Prochlorococcus marinus XMU1402: one gene and its partner. The protein of the gene in region 1 interacts with the protein of each later gene in a pairwise test. Links are inferred from orthologs where the notes say so. Each region holds a gene or a part of one and is shown on either strand. Other genes may lie near its edges.

Evidence for each region.
Region 2: the proteins of dnaA (region 1) and dnaB interact in binary tests that used the Escherichia coli proteins (3 or more experiments, as listed by UniProt). The link is inferred for Prochlorococcus marinus XMU1402 from one-to-one orthologs.

Annotation. Positions count from the first base shown.
Region 1 is NZ_JAAORD010000001.1:544,348-555,253, forward strand. Bases 4,592-7,517 are described here. They hold dnaA (chromosomal replication initiator protein DnaA), read left to right. Parts: upstream 4,592-5,320; coding sequence 5,321-6,715; downstream 6,716-7,517. Other genes in these bases: HA141_RS03105 (TIGR04282 family arsenosugar biosynthesis glycosyltransferase), read right to left, coding at 4,592-5,127; HA141_RS03115 (glutathione S-transferase), read right to left, coding at 6,725-7,517. Also shown: HA141_RS03075 (Rid family detoxifying hydrolase), read right to left, coding at 1-48; gloB (hydroxyacylglutathione hydrolase), read right to left, coding at 73-813; hisG (ATP phosphoribosyltransferase), read left to right, coding at 854-1,498; HA141_RS03090 (ABC transporter ATP-binding protein), read left to right, coding at 1,503-3,296; HA141_RS03095 (GNAT family N-acetyltransferase), read left to right, coding at 3,296-3,826; HA141_RS03100 (TIGR04283 family arsenosugar biosynthesis glycosyltransferase), read right to left, coding at 3,830-4,510; more of HA141_RS03105, read right to left, coding at 4,516-4,591; more of HA141_RS03115, read right to left, coding at 7,518-7,954; gorA (glutathione-disulfide reductase), read left to right, coding at 8,007-9,371; HA141_RS03125 (calcium/sodium antiporter), read right to left, coding at 9,374-10,453; pyrC (dihydroorotase), read left to right, coding at 10,572-10,906. UniProt on the Escherichia coli protein: Plays an essential in the initiation and regulation of chromosomal replication. Binds in an ATP-dependent fashion to the origin of replication (oriC) to initiate formation of the DNA replication initiation complex once per cell cycle.
Region 2 is NZ_JAAORD010000002.1:583,841-594,690, reverse strand. Bases 7,981-10,850 are described here. They hold dnaB (replicative DNA helicase), read right to left. Parts: upstream 10,172-10,850; coding sequence 8,789-10,171; downstream 7,981-8,788. Other genes in these bases: HA141_RS09395 (acyl-CoA desaturase), read right to left, coding at 10,706-10,850; rplI (50S ribosomal protein L9), read right to left, coding at 10,230-10,685; mnmG (tRNA uridine-5-carboxymethylaminomethyl(34) synthesis enzyme MnmG), read right to left, coding at 7,981-8,776. Also shown: HA141_RS09450 (valine--tRNA ligase), read left to right, coding at 1-2,317; HA141_RS09445 (TVP38/TMEM64 family protein), read left to right, coding at 2,320-2,916; HA141_RS09440 (hypothetical protein), read right to left, coding at 2,921-3,073; HA141_RS09435 (ATP-dependent DNA ligase), read right to left, coding at 3,190-4,503; HA141_RS09430 (hypothetical protein), read right to left, coding at 4,526-4,945; HA141_RS09425 (SprT family zinc-dependent metalloprotease), read left to right, coding at 5,031-5,558; HA141_RS09420 (RNA helicase), read left to right, coding at 5,642-6,205; HA141_RS09415 (chorismate lyase), read right to left, coding at 6,185-6,760; more of mnmG, read right to left, coding at 6,809-7,980. UniProt on the Escherichia coli protein: The main replicative DNA helicase, it participates in initiation and elongation during chromosome replication. Travels ahead of the DNA replisome, separating dsDNA into templates for DNA synthesis.

The DNA of each region.
Region 1 (10,906 bases):
GACTGGATCTGGAGCATTTGATGTTTTAATTACTTGTTTGGAAGACATTTGTTTATAAAGATACCTATTTATTTAAACCCATAAATCTTTATTTGCTCTTAAAAAAGTAAATTCTTCTAAATTTTTTGCTCTTAAGAAAAGGTTTATTTTCATCTCTTCATCAAGTAAAAATGGAATTGTTAATTCATTAAGAGAAAGTTTTTTCTCAACTTCTGAAAGTTTATTTTTTATATCTTTATCTTTAGGCTTGAGATTCAATGCCCACAACATATTTGTCTTAGTATATTCATGTGCACAATATATGAGAGTATTTTTTGGTAAAGATTTGATTTTTTCTAGTGAAGAATACATTTGTTGATAAGTTCCTTCAAAAATTCTTCCACAGCCTCCAGAGAACAAAGTATCACCAATAAAAAGAATAGGATTTTCCCCAGTCAAAAAGAAGGCAATATGTGAGCTAGTATGCCCTAATACTTCAATTATATTTACTTCTTCACCTAAAATATTTAATGTCTCTCCATCCTCTACTGACACATTTTGAAAAGGTATTCGCTTTTTTTCTTTAGAGGAAGCAATCACCTTTACATTTGGCCATCTTTCAATAAGAGACTTCGTACCTCCAATATGGTCTGAATGATGATGAGTTTGCAAAATAGCTTTTAAGTGAAAATTGTTTTCATCTAAATATCTAATTACTGGTTCGTGAACAGATGGATCTACAACCACAACGGATTTATCTTTTTCCCACAACCATATGACGTTATCACTTAAAACTCTAAGTCCGATTATATTTCGAGCTTTATTAAAATCCATTGTTAACTTAGAATGAAGAGTGCTTGGAAGAAATTGATCTATGTTTACTATAGCTTTACCGAAAGGAGCTCTGTTAAAAGATTCAATTTCAACTTTTAAAAGAGCTGGATTAGATTTCTCTGACGCTTTGGACGCAGAAAATAGATCATTAACCTTCGAATCAAATTGCAAACGGGCTAAAGCTTTATTAGTAAGAAATGGAGATGTTCCTGTTTATGTAAGTTATGGTCAGGCTGATTTGGGTATTGTTGGTTACGACGTTCTAAGAGAATCTGAATTAAAAGTTGCAAAGTTATTAGATTTAGGATTTGGGGGTTGTCATATGTCGTTGGCGGTTAAGAAAAATAGCAATTATTTAAAACCAACTGATCTTCCAGCAAATTGCAAAGTAGCAAGTAAATTTATAAAAACAGCAAGATCTTATTTTGAAGAATTAAGTATTCCTGTAGAAATAGTTCATTTGACTGGATCAGTCGAGCTTGGCCCAATTACAGGTATGGCAGAGGCAATAGTTGATTTAGTAGCAACCGGAAAGACGCTTAAAGAGAATGGTTTAATAAAAATAGATGATCTTTTCTACTCGAGTGCAAGACTTATTGGAAATCCTTTATCTATGAGGTTAGATGATAATCATCTCAGAGATACAATTTTATCAATAGAATCAATTAATGTTATAGAAAAATAGCTTAATGTTTAATGATTTTAGAAGGATTAAAAAGTTAGGTAAATATTTAACTAAAGATAAAAAAACAATCTATCTAATCCTGATAGTTTTGTTACCCGTTTCCTTCTCTGGAGCTATTCAACCATTATTAGTTGGTCAAGCAATTACCATTCTCAAGAACGAAACTACAGATGTTTGGCTAAGTAAAACTCTCTTTGGACAGTCTATCAACGCCATAATCTTAACCTTGCTTGTTTCGGTTATTTTAAGATTAGTTTTGCAAGGATATCAAACCTACAATATCCAAGCAGTCGGACAAAGATTAACTGCAAGAATAAGAAGAGAACTGTTCGATCACTCAATATCTTTGTCTCTTAGGTATCACGATAAAATGCCTGTAGGTAAATTATTAACGAGATTAACCAATGATGTTGATGCTTTAGCCGAGGTTTTTGGTAGTGGAGCAGTTGGAGTTATTGCTGACTTTGTAAGCCTGATAGTGATTTCATTGACAATGTTTTCGATTGATCGAGGACTCGCAATTTTACTACTCTTGACTCAAATCCCAGTTTCATATTTCATTATTTGGCTTCAAAAACGCTATAGAAGGGCGAATTATCAAGTAAGAGAAGAGTTGTCTCAACTTAACTCTGATTTTCAAGAGAATATCCAAGGTCTAGAAGTCGTTCAGATGTTCAGAAGAGAGGCTTTTAATAGTAAGAAATTTTCTAATACTGGAGATGCTTATAAGAAAGCAGTAAATGGAACAATTTTTTATGACAGTAGTATTTCAGCATTTATAGAGTGGATTTCGCTTGCCGCAGTTTCCTTGGTCTTAGCGGTTGGAGGGTATTTTGTTACTTCTGGAAATATTGGTTTAGGAACATTAACAACTTTTATTTTATATTCCCAAAGACTCTTTGAACCTTTAAGACAGCTTGCTGAGAGATTTACTCAGATTCAAGGAGGTTTAACAGCCGTTGAGAGAATAAATGAATTATTGGATGAAGAAATTCAGATTAAAGATTCTATTTCCGCAAAGCATTTTTTAAAAGATGCTCAAAATGCAAATAAGCAATTTAAAGGTAAGATTCAATTTAAGAATATTGACTTCTACTACAAAGAGGGTGAATATATCCTACGGGATTTATCTTTCATAATCAATCCAGGAGAGCATGTAGCTTTTGTAGGCCCAACTGGTTCAGGTAAAACAACTATAATTAGATTATTATGTAGATTATATGAACCTCAATCAGGCCAAATTCTAATCGATGATATAGATATAAAAGATATTCCCATAGCAACACTTAGAAATATGTTGGGAGTAGTTTTACAAGATACCTTTATCTTTAGTGGAAATGTTGCAGATAATTTGAAACTAAATGCGAATATAGACAATCTTGAATTAGAAAATCTTTGTAAAGAATTAGGATTAAAAAGTTTATTAAAAAAATTACCAGATGGTTTGAACACTTTTCTTAGAGAAAGAGGAGGAAATCTCTCTTCCGGAGAAAGACAACTTCTCTCAGTAGCACGTGTAGCAATTAGAAATCCTGTTGTTTTGATAATGGACGAAGCTACAGCGTTTATGGATCCCTCTACTGAAGCTACTTTGCAAAAAGATCTTCAAAGAATTCTTAAAAAAAGAACAGCTTTAGTAATAGCTCATAGATTAGCAACTATTGAAAGTGCTGATAAGATCTTAGTTTTAAAAGGGGGATCATTAGTTGAAGAGGGAACACATAGTCAATTAAGAATGAAAAAGGGTTTATATTTTCAGCTCTCTGAGCTTCAACAAAAAGGATTTGTTAACTTTTAATGATTTTTAGAAACCAAGGTTCATCAATAAAAAAATCCAATATTATCCCTAAAGATAAACTTTTAGATATCTATGGTTTGAATTCTTATGAATTCACTCAAAAAAATAAAGAAGAAATTTTTGTATGTAGTAAAACTAAAGATCTAGATCTTATTGAACTAGATCAACTTTTGCAAACTGTTGGTTGGAGCAGACGACCAATAAGAAGGGTTAAAAGGGCTCTAGAATTTAGTATTTTAGTTGTTGGTTTATGGCGTCATGACGATAATTTTCCTAGGCTAGTAGGATTTGCAAGATGCACTGGCGATGGAATTCTAGAGGCGACAGTTTGGGATGTAGCCGTTAATCCTGTCTATCAAGGACTAGGATTGGGTAAAGAGTTAATGAAATATATCCTTAAAGAATTAAAAAATATTGGCATTTCAAAAGTTACACTTTTTGCTGATGCAGAGGTGGTTTCATTTTACAAAAGACAAGGTTGGATACTAGAACCAAGAGGCTCAAAATGCGCTTTTTGGTATGCAAATTAATTATTACTTGTAATAGTCAGAATATATAGATTTTGTGGATTCGCCTTTTAACCATCTTCGTCTAAAGTTCCAGTTCTTTAATGCTTGAAGGAAAATATTAGTCCTTTCCCATTTTCTTGAACTTGTAAAAATAGGTAAATTTAATTGCTGTAGATCTTTTTTATTGTTTAATCTCCTAAAAAAATCTACGTCCTCCATTATAGGAATCTTTCTAAAACCATTATTCCTAATATAAATTGATTTATGAATTATTAAACCTTGATCACCATACGGTTGTTTAAAATATTTACTTCTTAAATTTACAAGAGTTTCGAGAACTCTATAAATAATCTTTTTGTTATTTATTTTAAATTTAAAATAGTAAATACTATTCTTATTTCCCTTCAAAAATGAATTTGTTTTTCTAAACCAATCATGAGTTAATCTTGTGTCTGCATGCAAAAATATGAGCCATTCTCCTTTTGAATTCCTAGCTCCAATATCTAATTGTAAACCTCGATTTCTTTCTTTGGATATTAATACTTTCGCTCCATAAATATTAGCTATGTCAATAGTTTTATCTTCACTACCACAGTCAACAATAATAATTTCTCCGTCTTTATCAATAGTCGACAAGTCTGAAAGCAATAATGGCAAATTATTGGCTTCATTGATAGTGGGGACGATAATTGAGATTTTAGACAAGTAGATTACGTTCTATTTTCAATATCAATAATTGTATCTATATCTATTTTTTTTTCTAAAAACTTATATTTCAATTTTTTAGAAACAAAATTATCAATTGTATTTTGAAGAACATTTTCTGTCCCCCACTTAATATTGATAAAAGGTAAATAAATATGCGATGACGTTATTTTTTCTGATAAACCAATAAGCCAATATCCTCCGTCATTGGATGGTCCTAAAATAAGATCATTTTGTTGAAGCTCTCTTAGGGTATTTAATATATCTTGATGGCATAAATCTGGAAGGTCAGTACCAATAAAAATAATATTTCTGATATTGTTTCTAGCACAAAATTTTTTGTTGATAATTATTTGCCTTTTCATTTTTTCTCCCAAACACCCTTTGCCCTGTAAATTAAATTTTTTGATACCTAATTCTCTAGACCATTTTCTACAATTACTAACCCCCAAACCAGATATGGCAATAGAAATATCGATTAGTTTATTTCCTTGGAGAAATTTTGCGACTGAAATAGTGTGTTTGGTCATCACACTTTGTACTTTTGCAGAATTACTTTTACCTATATCTTTGGATAATCTTGTTTTGCATCTTCCAAAACCATGCCATTTTGCCATGATAATAAGTAATGCTTTATCCAATACTTTAGTGAGATTTAAAATAATTATATGCCTAAAAAAAAATATAAAATTTATCTTTATAAAGATAGTTGATGCTTTGTTAAGTAATTTTAAATTTGTCGTGATCTTGTGATTTGATAATGGCCAATTATTAAATTCCAACTAGATTAATAATCTAGATAATAAAACTTTGCAAGCAACAAATCCTATTTGGGCGGAAGTTCAACAATTACTCCAAAAAACTTTAAGTAAGCCTTCATTTGAGACATGGATAAGGCCTGCTAAATTTAACTGTTTTGAAAATGGCCTATTGACCTTAATCGCTCCAAATACATTTTCCAGTGATTGGTTAAGAAAGAATTATTGTGAAACTATTGAAAAAGCTGCAAAAGAAATCTGCGGCCATGATGTAAAAGTTGTTTTTAAATCTGAAACAAATACTACCAGCGATTTAATAAATGAAGAAAAACCTAACGAACAGAACAGTAATCATAAAATAAGATCTTTTTCTAGTATTAACCAAAATAATCCTTCAAAAAGTCAATTCAAAAATCCTAATGGTTTAAATTTACGTTACGTATTTAAAAGATTTGTTGTAGGTCCAAATAGTAGGTTGGCTCACGCCGCAGCTTTAGCAGTTGCCGAATCTCCTGGGAGAGAATTCAATCCATTATTTATATGCGGAGGAGTAGGTCTTGGTAAGACTCATTTAATGCAAGCAATAGGCCATTATCGAGTAGAAATAGATCCAGAAGCAAAAGTTAAATATGTATCCACCGAAACTTTTACTAACGATGTTATTAGTGGTATTCGTAGAGATGGAATGACTGCTATTCGAGATAAATATAGAAATGTAGATTTGATTTTAATAGACGATATACAGTTCTTAGAAGGCAAAGAGTATACACAGGAAGAATTCTTTCATACTTTTAACGCTCTTCATGAATCTGGAAGTCAAATAGTTATTGCAAGTGATAGACCCCCAAATCAATTGTCGGGAATTCAAGAGAGATTAATTTCTAGGTTCTCAATGGGGATGACTGCAGATATTCAACCACCTGACCTTGAGACGAGGACGGCCATTCTTCAAAAAAAGGCAGAACAAGAAAGCATGAGTCTTCCCAGAGATTTAATCCAATTTATAGCAGGAAGATTCACTTCCAATATTCGAGAATTGGAAGGAGCCTTTACTAGAGCTGTTGCATTTGCATCAATAACAGGCTTGCCAATGACAGTCCAATCAATTGCTCCAATGCTTGATCCGAATAGTGTTGGAGTAGTTGTTACTCCAAAACAAGTTATTAAAAAAGTGTCAGATTTCTTTAAAGTTTCTACTGATGAATTGATTAGTTCAAGTAGGAGAAAACCAGTAAGTCAAGCTAGGCAAATAGGCATGTATCTTATGCGACATGGAACAAATCTAAGCTTACCAAGAATTGGAGATGAGTTTGGGGGGAAAGACCATACAACAGTTATGTATGCTATTGAACAAGTTGAAAAAAAATTGTCTATTGATCCTAATATTGCAAGTCAAGTTCAAAAAATAAGGGATTTACTTCAAATAGATTCAAGAAAAAATTTATAATTTTTACTGTTAATCAGAAGTAAAATTTCTAGGATCTTGATCATATCTATGCCGGAAAGGTATCTTATCTATTTCATTGATATCACTAAGAGATTCAATTTTATTTAATGATTTCCTTAATAACCTTGCTGAAATAATTGGCATATCTCTTGGAACTGAGATCCTATTTTTTAAGTATCTTAGAGAGATTCCTGAAAGTTTTTTAGGGATCAATACTTCTCCTGTTATCATATGAGTCAAAGCTGATCTCAATGATTCCTCAAAGGATTCTTTATTGTATGGGTTTACTTTTATTAAATTGTCTTTATGCTTAATTACTCTTTTAAGAGCAATTTTTGCGAAATATTTTGAATCATAATTTTTATTTAATTCATAACTACCTAGACCCTCCCCGGTATCTATTAGCTTAGAAAAAGTAATCTGTTGTTCATTGCTTTCTTTATAACATCCTCCCATTTGTGGGGGTAGATCATGAGAGTGAGTATGAAAATCTCCTTGAGTGCCTCTATAAGCACTTGTCCCTTCAAAAAGAGTAAGCCAGTTATCTACATGACAGTAATTAGATCTTAAATTAAACCCTTTAAAATAAATCAGTGAGGCATTTATTCTCTCCATATAGGGAATAAAAATTATATCTCCAACACCAGGCTCTACATCACCTGTATTAGATACTGATGGATCAACAAAACCTGATTTTGATCTGCTCAAGATTTCATCGAGTTTTGAAATGGATTCTTTAAATCTTTTTTTTCTTAAAGAATTATCTATAAAATTTGAGCTTTCTCGGCAGAGCCAATTACACCAGGACCTGAAAATTTCTCTTTCCAATTTTCTAATATTGAGAAGGTGACTAGATGTTATAAAAGATCCTAGTGCTCCAAATTTATTTTCTAAAAAAGCTATTATATCGTCGCTTTCTGTTATAACTTGCCCTTTAAATTCAATTGCAGGTAATTTCCCCGATCTTACTTTTTCAAGGAACCAACTTTCTTTTTGACCGTAGCAAAACATGTTTATTTTTTTGACTCTGTATGGAATTCTCTTGAATTCAAGCCATAACCATATCTTCTGACAGTAAGGACACCAAGAATGCCTATCCCTATAAAGGGTAACTAATACATCATTTTCACTATGCCCAAATAATCTTAAATTTGCGTAGGAATTATTTATACCATGAACTCTATCAAGATCTTCAACTTCAAATTTATTTAAATCATCCCATGTCAAAATCCCATTCATTATCCAAATTAAGGTTATAAACTAACGTTATAATAGTTGATTAAAAAAAGTCTTGAAATTTGAATTTGATTTAATTGTTGTTGGCGCTGGATCTGGAGGTCTCGCGGCGGCTAAACGTGCGGCTAGTTATGGAGCAAAAGTCGCAATCATAGAAGTAAATCAAATAGGAGGAACTTGTGTGATAAGGGGATGTGTTCCTAAAAAATTGATGGTTTATGCAGCTAAAAGTAAAAAAAATATGGATTCTTCTGAAGGATATGGATTAAAAAATGAAGGTATTAATTTTGAATCGAATATTTTATTGAAGAATGTTAGAGAGGAGGTCTCTAGATTAAGTAATTTACATAGAAATTCTTTAAAAAAATTGAAGGTAACTGTTTTTGAGGGCTTAGGAAGATTTACGACTCAAAATGAATTAGAAATTATTTGTCCAAAAACTAAGAAAATTAAAAATAAAATAAGTTCCAAAAAAATTCTTATTTCAGTTGGAGGTAAACCAAAGAAATTAAATATTCCCGGGGTAGATTTGGCATGGACTAGTGATGATATTTTTGAATTAGAAAAGTTTCCCAAATCAATATTAATAGTAGGAGGAGGATATATTGCTTGTGAATTTGCTTCTATTTTTAGAAATTTAGGTACTGAAGTTACTCAATTAATTAGAGGTCAACATTTACTTAATGGTTTTGATGAGGATCTTTCTTCATGCCTAGAGGAATCAACTACTTTTACTGAAATCAATATAATATCTAATACTGAATTAAAGTCCATCAACAGAGTAAATGGAAATTTGGAATCTACCCTAGACTCGGGGGATAAACTCCTAACTAATAATATTCTTATTGCTACAGGAAGAGAACCAAATCTTTTGCCTCTAAATTTAGATTTTCTAAATCTAAAAATGGATGGCCAATATTTAGATGTTAATGAACTTAATCAAACAAGCAACGCAAATATTTTTGCAGTTGGCGATATCATCAATAAACCAAATTTAACTCCAGTAGCAATAGAACAAGGGAGGGTTTTTTCGGATAATTTTTTTAATGACAAAAAAAGAAGAGTAAATTATGAATATATCCCTAAGGCCGTTTTTACCATTCCTGAAATTTCAACAGTTGGCTTAAGTGAGAAAAGAGCTAAAGAGATTTACTCTGAAAAAAATATAAAAGTTTTCAAATGTAAATTTACACCTATGTCTAATACCTTTAGAAAGAATAAATCAAAATGTATGTTGAAGATTGTAGTTCATAAGTTAACTGACAAAGTCCTAGGATGTCATATGTTTGGAGAAACATCATCTGAGATTATTCAAATGGTATCAATTTCATTAAATGCAGGGATAACAAAAAAAGACTTTGATATTACTATGGCTTTGCATCCAACTATCTCAGAAGAATTTGTGACTATGTATGGATAAAATTATGAATTAGAAAATTTTAATTTTTCTTGAACAATAAGAAACACTATAAGTAATGCAAAGTAAATAAAAAAACCTATCCTTAATTCAGAAAGGAAGTTAAATCTACACAGGAAAAGTATCTTATCGAGAATGTAGAAAATATAAAGATTAAGCAAAATAAATCCTTCAATTCTGGTAATTTTCCCTTTGCTCCAAAAAATTGGTAAACATGCAAAGGTAGTTAAAACCATAAAAGGCAAGTCAACTTTTATTAGACTTTGTTCGATTACTAAACCTTTAAATCCTGAAAAAATACTGCAACTTCCAAGGATTAAAAGTTGATTGAGCAAATTGCTTCCTATTACATTACCAATAGCAAGATCTGTTTTGCCTTTAAATGCAGCAATTATTGAAGTTACTAATTCTGGTAAAGATGTTCCAGTGGCGACGATAGTTAAACCTATAACAATTTCATTTACACCCAAAAGAGTAGCAAGCTTTTGAGAACCATTTACTAAAATATTTGAACCAAAGCTTAAAAGAAATATTCCTAATATTAACTTCAATAAAATATTTAGCTTCCCTTTATAGTTATCTTTTAATTCTTTTATCTCTGGTTCAGCATCTTTTGTCTCCTCTCCTTTCTCATTAATGGTATTGATTTCCCATATTGTATTTAAGATTAAACAAAATATTAGAAATATCCCTGCTTGCAATGTTAATAAGCCTGTTGATGACATCGCCCAAACTGCACAAGAAATTGCCATTAAAAGAGGCACATCTCTTCTGACTATTCTGCTTTTTACCTTAAGAGGTTTTATCAATGAGCTTATACCCAAAACAACGAGAACATTAAAAATATTGCTTCCAATTACATTGCTTGCCGCAAGCGAGTCACTGCCTTTTAAAATTGAGCTTAAACTTACTAACAACTCAGGAGAGCTTGTTCCAAGAGAAACAACTGTTAACCCAATTACTATTTGAGGTATTCCTAAAATTAAAGATAGAAATATGGCTCCTTGAACAAAGAACTCTCCTCCAGCAAAAAGTAGAACTACGCCTAAAACTATTTCTATTATTGGAAATAAAAAATCACTCATATTTAGGCTTTTATTTAGATAATAAAAAATTTCATAATTGGTATATAACTATCCTCGAATATCTATAATTTATTGTCAATTTTAATTTGCTGTTAAAATTGATTAAATAGAAAAAATTTTGAAGACTTTAACCATAATAAAACCTGATGATTGGCATTTGCATTTAAGAGAAGGTCTTGTATTACAAAATATCATTCATTTTACTTCAGACTATTTTGGAAGAGCCATTGTCATGCCAAATACCAAAAGTCCCATAATATCAATCAATAGCGCTATTTCTTATAAGAAATCTATTGTTGAAGCGTTACCAGAAAGTTCTAAGTTTGAACCACTTATGACAATCTATCTTACAGATGAGACTGATAAAGAGGAACTAATAAATGGTTTTAAAAATAATGTCTTTTTCGCAGCAAAATTGTATCCTGCCAATGCCACAACAAATTCTAGTCATGG
Region 2 (10,850 bases), on another replicon or contig:
AGAAAGATTTACTCTGGATCAAAAATTAAATGAGGCAGTTGTTGAGGCTTTTAATATTCTTTATAAAAAGAATTTAATTTATAGAGGTGAATATTTAGTTAATTGGTGTCCTGAATCTCAATCTGCCGTTAGTGATCTTGAAGTTGAAATGCAAGAAGTAAATGGTCATTTATGGTATTTTAAATACCCTTTACTTTCTAAAAGTGGTGAACACTTAGATAAGTACTTAGAGATATCAACAACAAGACCAGAAACTCTTTTGGGTGATACTGCTGTCGTAGTAAATCCTGATGATGATAGATATAAAGAATTTATTGGTGCCAAAGTAAAAGTTCCTTTCGTTAATAGAGAAATACCTGTTATCGCTGACTCACATGTTGATAAAGATTTTGGTACTGGATGTGTCAAGGTTACTCCAGCCCACGATCCAAATGATTTTGCAATAGGGAAAAGGCATAATTTAAAACAGATTAATGTAATGAACAAAGATGGAACTTTAAATATAAATGCAGGCAAATTTCAAAATTTAGATAGATATGAGGCTAGAAAGAAAATTATCAAAGAATTGGATAACTTAGGCCTTTTGACAAAAATAGAAGAGTATAAACATACTGTTCCTTTTTCTGATAGAGGCAAGGTGCCAATTGAACCTTTATTGTCAACACAATGGTTTTTGAAAATGGATAATATATCTCAAGGATGTCTTAATGAAATTGATTCTAAAAAACCATCATTTATTCCTCCACGCTGGGAAAAAGTTTATAAGGATTGGCTAGAGAATATTAATGATTGGTGTATCAGTAGGCAATTATGGTGGGGTCACCAAATACCAGCATGGTACGTTTTAAATGATTCTCAAGACTCAATAGAACAAAATACTCCATTTGTAGTTGCAAGAAATGAAGAAGACGCCTTAATCAAAGCTAATAAAAAATTTGGATTAAATATTAAATTAGTTCGTGATAAAGATGTATTAGATACTTGGTTTTCAAGTGGTTTATGGCCTTTTTCAACCCTTGGTTGGCCAAATACAAATCATCCGGATTTTAAAAAATGGTATCCAAATAGTGTTCTTGTTACTGGTTTCGATATTATTTTCTTTTGGGTGGCGAGAATGACAATGATGGGAAATACTTTCACGAGTAATATTCCTTTCAAGGATGTGTATATTCATGGTCTAGTTCGAGATGAAAATAATAAAAAAATGAGTAAAAGTTCAGGTAATGGTATTGATCCAATACTTTTAATTGATAAATATGGTTCCGATGCTTTGCGATTCGCTTTAATCCGAGAAGTTGCAGGCGCTGGACAAGATATTCGGCTTGATTTTGATAGGAAAAAAGATACATCTTCAACTGTTGAAGCTTCAAGAAATTTTGCAAATAAATTATGGAATGCAACTAAATTTGTATTAATTAATAAAACTTCCAATAATAATTATTCGCTCAATGAGAATGATGAAACCTCTTTAGAATTATGTGATAAGTGGATTTTATCTAAATTGAATCAGGTCAATATAAAGGTCGCTGCTTTGTTGAAAGAATATAAATTGGGAGAATCTGCGAAACTATTATATGAATTTACATGGAATGATTTTTGTGACTGGTATGTAGAATTTGCTAAACAAAGGTTTAATAATAAAGAAAATAAAAATAGACAAATATCTGAAAAAGTTTTAATAAAAGTCCTCAATGATATTTTGGTAATGATTCATCCTTTTATGCCTCATATTACTGAAGAACTTTGGCATGCACTGCAACTAAAACCAAATAAAGCGTTATTATCTCTTCAAAAGTGGCCAACCCAAGAAAATAAATTTGTTGATAATAAGCTTGATAACTCCTTCCAAAAACTCTTTGAAATTATTAGATTGATTAGAAATTTGAGAGCTGAATTAGCCCTCAAGCCATCAGAAAAAGTTCCTGTTTACTTAATTTCAGATAATGATGAATTAATTTATTTTTTAAAAATTTTAGTTGATGATATTCAAACTTTATCTAAATCTTCTGAAGTACTTATTTTTAAAAATAATGAAGTTAATAAAAAAGATTTAGCAAAATCTTTTTCTGGGATAATTAGTGATTTAGAGGTTTATTTACCTTTTCATGATTTTGTAAATTTAGATGCATTAAAGGAAAGGTTAAACAAGGATTTAAAAAAGGTGAATATTGAGTTAGAAAATTTAAATAAGAGATTATCTAATAAAAATTTCGTTGATAAGGCTCCAAAAGATATTGTTGAGGAATGCAGATTTAAATTAAACGAAGGTTTGGTACAAATGGAGAGAATTACTAAAAAACTCGAACTTTTGAGTTAAGAATGAATATATTTCTTGAAAATATTTATAATTTGTCGTTTTTTTTTAATACTGGAATTGGTATTCTTTCCTTTGTTTGTATTTATATTTTAATTGTTTTATTAATACTTCCAGCTTCTTGGTTATCTTTATTATCAGGTTTTTTATATGGCTCATATTTAGGATCAATTATCGTTTTTATTTCTGCTTCCATAGGAGCATCAGTGGCTTTTTTTGTATCAAAAAGTTTTTTTGCAAAAAAGCTAAAAAATCTTTTTAGCCGTTATCCAAAGTTAAGTGTTATGGAAAAAGTAGTAGAAAAAGGCGGACTAAAATTAATTTTTTTAGCGAGATTATCGCCGATCTTTCCTTTCAGTATTCTTAATTATTTCTATGGTTTGAATAATGTTAAGTTTAAAGATTTCACTCTTGGTCTTATTGGAATAATTCCTGGAACTTTTCTGTATTGCTCTATAGGTAGTTTGGCAAAAAGTCTTCAGGATTTAAAAAATGTACAATCACCAAATAATTTATATATGACCATCATTGGTGTTGTTTCAACTTCTTTAGTTGTATATTTTTTAGCTAAATACTCTAAAGAATATTTTGAAAAATCCTAAGAATTTAGTCTTTAATATTCCAATCTCTTATAGATGCAATTAAGATAAACCACAAAAGTCTAAATTTACCTAGCAAAGTTTTGTTAGCTTCTAATTCGATATATTTTGCTTGTCCACAGGGTGTTTTTATGTAGTTGAAAACTGTTTTCTTTGTCATAAGTCTTGCAAAAAATCTTGAAAATTATTCTTATATTTTATAGCTAAGATTTTAAGTTTTGTAATTAAAAATCATATTTTTCATTGACTCCTTTGTTGAATAATATTTTTTAAAATTTAAATTTTTTCTCCAGCTTTAAATCCTCTAAAGCATTTGAATCTTGGAAACCTAAGACTAAAAGCTACTGCATCTTTGGATTTAGTTTTAGCATCAGCTCTGATTTCTACAAGTTGACCAATTAGATGATTACGTTTTGACCAATATTCTTCTCTTTGGATATCACTAAATCCGCTTCCGCAGCTAAGACTGTATTCATCCCCATCATCTTTTCCTTCTACTAGGATTGCTCCCAGTCTACCTTTATTGCGACCTGTACCTTCCTCAACCGATACAACTTTTAAAGTGACTTCAATGAAAGGTTTTGCTTTTAACCAACTGTGTGTTCTTTTACATTCATACATAGCATCAGGATCTTTAATCATTACTCCTTCATATCCACCTTCTACGGCAGATTTATTCAGATCTACAAATCTTTTCTGTCCCTCAATAGTATCGAGATCTACATTTTCCCATTCAAGTGTTTGTATATGTTTTAGAAGCATAGAATATTTTGATACCCATTCTTTTACTAATAAACTTCTTTTTGTTTGACTAGTGTTCCAGCTCCCTTTTTGAAAGTTTTCAAGAGGACATAAGTCAAATAGGTGGAGAACTGCGTCTTTGGTTTCTTTGCCATCTTTTCTATGTACCTGTTTCATTAAATCTTGAAAGTTAGCGCTCATTATTTCACCATCGAGCACTAAGTCATAAGGTGCTGGGTTATCTTTTAAGACGTTTTCTATTTCGGAGATAATATGACCAAAATTATGGAATTGTTTTCCATTACGAGAAAACATTTCTACTTTGTTTTGTCTAATAATAGTTAAGACGCGTACACCATCTAATTTGATTTCAATTTGCTTTTTTCCTATCATTTTTTTTTCATGATTTGCACTGTCATGAGCTAAAGGACAAGAAAAAATAGGAATGGAATATTTGGGAAATTTCTTTGCTATTTTGTTGATTGTTTTTTCCGATACACCACATCTAAGATCTTTAATTAAAACTCGTCTATAAAATCCATTCCATTCTTCTTTTGTTGCAGATTCCATAGCGGTAAGAATTGCATCGCGAGCAGCGTGACCAGTAAGTTCTCTTTGAATAAGCTTATTGGCTAATTTTCTAAAATCTTCCCATAAAAAATTTTGACTTTTTTCAGTCTCTTTCTCAGGAACAATTTTTACACCAAAAGTTACCAATGGATCAAGTGCCATTCGAATACCTTCAAAAAAATCATCTAGACCTTCTTCCATTGCTTCTAAAATGATTTTTTCTTTATCTAATCTACTTGGGTGTAATTCTAATTGATGTATTATTTCTTCTTTAAACAATTTTTTTGCCTCACAAAATTTTTTAATTCACTTTAGATATTCTGTCTATTTTCCAATCATTGTCAGTTTTTGAGAAAGTAAAATCTAATGGAAGCTCATCTTGTTTGTCTTCTGATTTTAAATTCAAAGTTATTATGATTTGATCTTCTTGGACTCTAGGTCTTCCTGATTTTAAATTTCTGTATTTATTGAGGTTTAAACTAGCTAAAAATTTTAGAAAATCTTGGCGTTTAACATGTGTTTTATAAGTTTTTGTAGTCAAACCATAAGCAGCATCAATTCTGCCAGCAGCTATTTGATCAAAAAACTTTCTTACTAATGGATTAATTCCTCTAGCGCTTAAAACTAATTTTACTGCATTAAAAGTCCAAAAAGAAACTAGTACTGCTCCGCCAACTAATAATGCTTTAATACCGATATCTTTAACTAGTGTTGCATCCATGTTAATTTGAGTTTTTTATTACTTTAAGAAAAGAAATCGTTTTTGATGACTTTTTTTGTCAAAATAATACTAATTTTAATCCATAATGCCTTTAATTCCTCTTTTACCCTTATTTCATAGATTTAATAGTCAATATTTTGCAAATTCTTTAACGGTCAATAATCAAGCTTTAGTAAAAGTTAAATGGAGTGATAATAGATTAAAAACTACTGCTGGTTTTTATAAAAGAAAACGAATTAATGGTCTTGTAGATTCTGAAATTATCTTATCGAAACCTATCTTGAGTAAATTATCCACTAATGAAATAAACAGTACGTTATGTCATGAAATGATTCATGCATGGGTAGATAGGATATTAAAGAAAAATGAGATTCATGGTCCAAATTTCTTAGAAAAGATGCATGAAATTAATGAGAAAGAGAAGAATTTTCAAATTGCTGTAAGGCACTCATTTCCTATAGAAAGAAGAGAATTAAAATATATAGGAACTTGTAAAAATTGTGGTGAGAAATTTTTTTATAGAAAAAGAATAAAGAACATTGCCTGCAAAAAATGTTGTATAAATTTCTTTAATGGATCATGGAATAAAAAGTGTTTAATTTTGTTTGATTAGAAATAATAAGATGTGTTTTTGTTTCTATATTTGGAATTATTTATTTTTTAATGTACTTTATATTTTAAAAAGCATAATAATTTATGGATTCAAGGAGAATTAGAAATCTTAAAAATAGTTTTGATAGAAATATTGTTGATAAGCAAGTTGATAAAATTTTTGAAACTGGCAGACAATTCGTTGATGGAGTATCTGGTTCTAGGCCAGGTAAAAGAAGGAACTCAGATTTTCAAGGAATAACAAGTAAGAGTGTTAAAAAAGTAGGAAGATGGGTATCTGAAAAAGTGGATTTATTTTTTGATGAAGAAAATGATGATTGGAATGATAATAACTTTTATGATGATAACAGTGATATTAAGACATTTACTAGAGAATCAAATTCTTATGAATCTACTAAAACGTATTCAAAAAGACCTTTAGAAGCAATATCTTTAAGGCAACCAAAAAATTTGCAGACAAATGATCAAAAAAAATTACCTTATGGTATTAAAAGTAAAGATGAAGATTGGCCAGATGAAATGGATTTGAAAGTTGAAAGATGGCAAAGAGCTTCAGAAAAAGAAAATGATATTCAACGAAATGAATTAAACCAACGAGGTCAATCAAAATCAAGAAATCTTCCTAGATCAAGAAGGAGAAGAGTATAATTTCGTAAATTCTTTAATTCCTGAATAACCTATTAAATTTTCTAAATAAGGGTTGAATACTTCTCTAATAATCGTTAGTGGCTTTTTGTCTCGAAAAAATCTATAATTTCTTGACCAGAATGGGCCTTTAAAACAAAATTGATCTTCTAGCCAATTTGAATTAACAAGCGAAATTCGATCAACTTCTCTAAATAATTCTGATCTATCTTGTGTCAAATTCTTCCAAATTGGTTCCTCTTTAGCTTTTAAATTTTCATTCACTTCTTCTGCATTCCACCAACTTTCAGCCCATGCTAAGTTTTTATTATTGTTTTTAATCCATACTTGTCTTCTTATTAAAGGTCCATTCAACTGATTTAATTCTTTAGGACCCTCTTTAATGAATAGAGGATCTACTTGCATTGAAATTAGTTTAATTTTTGTCTCTTGATTAGTTAAAAGCTGTAGATGCCTGGTGGGGCTTCCATCCCCAAGCAGCATTAATTTCCATGGACCGGATATTTTTGGTAATGAATTTTTCACTAAAAAAGTAGAGGCTTTTTCTTCCCATAAAATTTTTGGTGAGTTAAAAAGTTTATTATTCAGTGCTCTGTGGAATTTCTTTTAAGATGATAACTTTTTTTCGACAAAAATATTTGTTTTTTCTTTCTTTATTTCTCTTATTTTTAGCCAAACAAGTAAAGCAGTTAAATCAGCTTTGCTAACCCCAGGAATTTTTGAAGCATCACCAAAATTTTTTGGCTTTATCTTATTCAAATTTTCTCTAGCTTCTAAAGATAATGTATCTATCTTTTCATAATTAATTTCTTGAGGCAGAGATTTACAGCTTTGACGATTTATTTGTTCAATGTTGTTTTTTTGTCTTTTAAGATAACCCTCGTATTTGATATCTATTTCAACCCCTTCTTGTATTGAAGAAGCTATATTTTTTTCAGTTAAATCATATTTAATTAAATCTGAATAATGAAAGTTTGGTCTTTTTAAGAGTTCTTTCAAAGTTGTTGAGCCTTTGATTTTTGATCCAGTGTCTAATTCTAGTTTTTTTGATATTTCGTCCGTGTTTTTTAAACGAGTGTTTTTTAATCTTAATTTCTCTTCTTCAAGGAGTTTCATTTTTTCTTGATAGACCGACCATCTTTTCTCATCAATTAGCCCTATTTCATAACCTAATGGGGTTAATCGTCTATCTGCATTATCTCCTCTAAGGGTTAACCTGTATTCACTCCTACTAGTAAGAACTCTATATGGTTCTTTGAGATCTTTGGTAATTAAATCATTGATCATTGTTCCTATATAGCTGCTTTCTCTAGTGAAGATTATTGGATCTTTTTTGTTTAGTTTTCTTGTCGCATTGACTCCTGCTACTAATCCTTGTGCTGCTGCTTCTTCATACCCAGTAGTTCCATTAATTTGTCCAGCGCTAAATAAATATTCAATTTCTTTCGTTTCGAGTGATGTTTGGAGTTGTGTTGCAGGTATATAGTCATACTCGACAGCATAAGCTGGTCGCAACATTTTACATTCATTTAATCCAGGTAAGGTTCTTAGAAGTTCTAATTGAATATTTTCAGGTAAACCTGTAGAGAACCCTTGAACATAAATTTCAGGGGTATTAATTCCTTCTGGTTCTAAGAAAATTTGATGTGATTCTTTATCAGCAAATTTAACGATTTTATCTTCAATTGATGGACAATATCTTGGCCCCTTACTATCAATAAAACCACCGTAAATGGGAGTTAAATGTAAATTGTCTCGAATTAGTTGATGTGTTTTAGTAGTTGTTCTTGTAATATGACAACTAACTTGGGGCATATTATTTTTGATATTTGGATCAAACGAAAAATATTTATCTGCTGCAGTACTTGGTTGAATATCTAATTCATCAAAAATGATACTTCTTTTATCAACTCTTGCTGGAGTTCCTGTTTTTAAACGTTCTGTTTTGATACCAATTTCGTGTAAATTTTGAGTAAGACCTTTTGCTGCTTGTTCGCCCGATCTACCAGCTGACATTGATTTATTTCCTATCCATATTCTTCCTTCTAAGAACGTACCAGCTGTGATGATAACTGATCTTGTTGAATAATAACTACCAAAGAAAGTCCTTACACCCTTTATTCTTTTTTTTACGATTTTTTTTGAGTTCAATCCAATTTCTTCAGTTTTTCCGATATCTAGTTCAGTAATCATTGCTTCTTTTAATGATAAATTATCTGTATTTTGAAGTATTTCAATCATCTTTTTTGAGTATTCTCTTTTATCTGTCTGAGCTCTTAATGCCCATACAGCTGGACCTCTACTTGCATTTAATATTCTTTTTTGTATAGCTGTCTCATCAGCTAATTTACCAATAATTCCACCTAATGCATCAACTTCATGTACCAACTGACTTTTTGCCGGGCCGCCAACAGCAGGGTTGCAAGGTTGCCATGCAATCCTATCTAAATTGATTGTAAATAAGGCTGTAGAAAATCCTAATTTTGCTGTTGTTATAGCGGCTTCGCATCCTGCATGTCCTCCACCAATAACGATGATATCAAAAGATTCATTTGTTGAGTGTTGATATTGCATTTTAGGATCGATTTAATTAGCTAAATTCCTAAATCTCGTAAATTGAGGTTCAAATAATAATTTAACAGTTCCAACGGGTCCATTTCTATGTTTAGTGACAATGATTTCTGTAATTCCTTTATCTTCAGTCTCTGGATTGTAGTATTCGTCTCTGTAAATCATTAATACTAAATCTGCGTCTTGTTCAATAGATCCTGATTCTCTTAAATCGCTTAACATTGGTCTCTTATTTGTTCTAGACTCTACCCCTCTACTAAGCTGAGATAAAGCTACTACTGGTACATTTAATTCTCTGGCCATGCTTTTGAGACCTCTTGTTATCCGAGAAAGTTCTTGCACTCTATTATCAGGGGTTGATCCTTCCATCAACTGCAGGTAATCAATCACAATTAATCCAAGTTCTTTTTTTTGTTCAGCTATTAATCTTCTGCACAGAGATCTCATCTCTAAAACACTTAAGTTAGGTTTGTCATCTATAAATATTGGTAATTGACCTAATGAATTGATACCTTCTCCGAGTAATGGCCATTCATCTTGTTGTAATCTTCCTGTTCTTAGCCTGCCACTCTCGATTCCAACTTCCATAGAGAGCAATCTATATGTCAATTGTTCTTTACTCATTTCAAGACTAAATACACACACAGGTAAATCTTGCGATTGTGCAACATTATTTGCCATATTAAGAACTATTGAAGTTTTCCCCATTGAAGGTCTTCCAGCAACAATTATTAAATCACTTCTTTGAAAACCTTGAGTCATCCCATCAAGGTCGTAGAAATTAACTGGAATACCAGCTACTGAAGTACCTAATGATCTTGACTCTATTTCATTGAAAGTACTTGTAAGGATTTCAGCTGCTTGAGTCAGGCCTTTTGAAGGTTTTTCTTGGCTGATTTCAAATATTTTTTGCTCTGCTTTATCTAGAACTTCATTAGTATCTTGAGTTTGATCAAAACCTAGTTGAACCACTTCATTCCCAGATCTGATAAGTTGCCTTCTCATGAATTTGTCGTTAATTAAATTAGCAACTTGTTCTATGGAAGCTGTAGAGGAAACATTTTCAACTAGTTCTACCAGTTTGCTGTTTCCTCCAATTTTTTCTAGTGATCCATTATCTGCTAACCAAGCACTCATTGACGTTAAATCAGTTGGTTTACCCTGGGTATGCAACATTAATGCTGTTTTATAAATCTCTTGATGGGCATTTATATAAAAAGCTTCAGGTTTAATTAAGTCTGCAATTCTTCCGATCGCGTCTGGATCAAGAAGTATGCCCCCAAGAACAGCTTCCTCTGCTTGAACATTTTGAGGAGGTACTAATCCAGAGTTTTCAGTATTAAAATCCTTTTTAAAGTTTTTATTTTTCCCATTATTTGGAAAAGGTACGGAAACCATATCTTTAATTGCTTAGATATATACTCTGGCTACTTTTCAAAATAATGCAACAAATTGATTAACTTGTTACTTCAATATTTACTTCTGCATTTACTTCTGGATGTAATTTTATTTTTGCAATAAAGGAACCTAAATTATGAATATCAGGAACAGTAATGTTTCTTCTATCAATTTCTTTTTTAGTTGCCGCTTCTATCGCTTCGGCAACATCCCCATTGGTAACCGTTCCAAAAAGGACACCATCTTCTCCAACCTGTTTTTTGATAGTAAACCTACCTATTGTAGATAATGCAGTTTGGAAATCTAAAGCTTCTTGCTTTAATTTATCAGCAGCGATTTTTTCTTTTTCTTTCTTCCTCTCAATTTGTTTAAGGACTGCTGGTGTTACATTCATTGCCTTGCCATAAGGTAATAGAAAATTTCTTGCATATCCTGGTGCTACATCAACTAGATCTCCTTCTTTACCTAGTGATGCGATTGATTCAGTTAATGCGACTTGTACTCTTTTAGCCATGAAAATATTGAACAATATAGTTAATAATAAGACCTAGAGGGTAACTTTACTTTTTTTGCAAAACCAAATTTCGCAAGAATCTTAATATGTTCCCATGTTATGTCTATCTGACCTTTAAATAATCCTTGTTTTGCCGAATTGGGAAATGCATGATGGTTATTATGC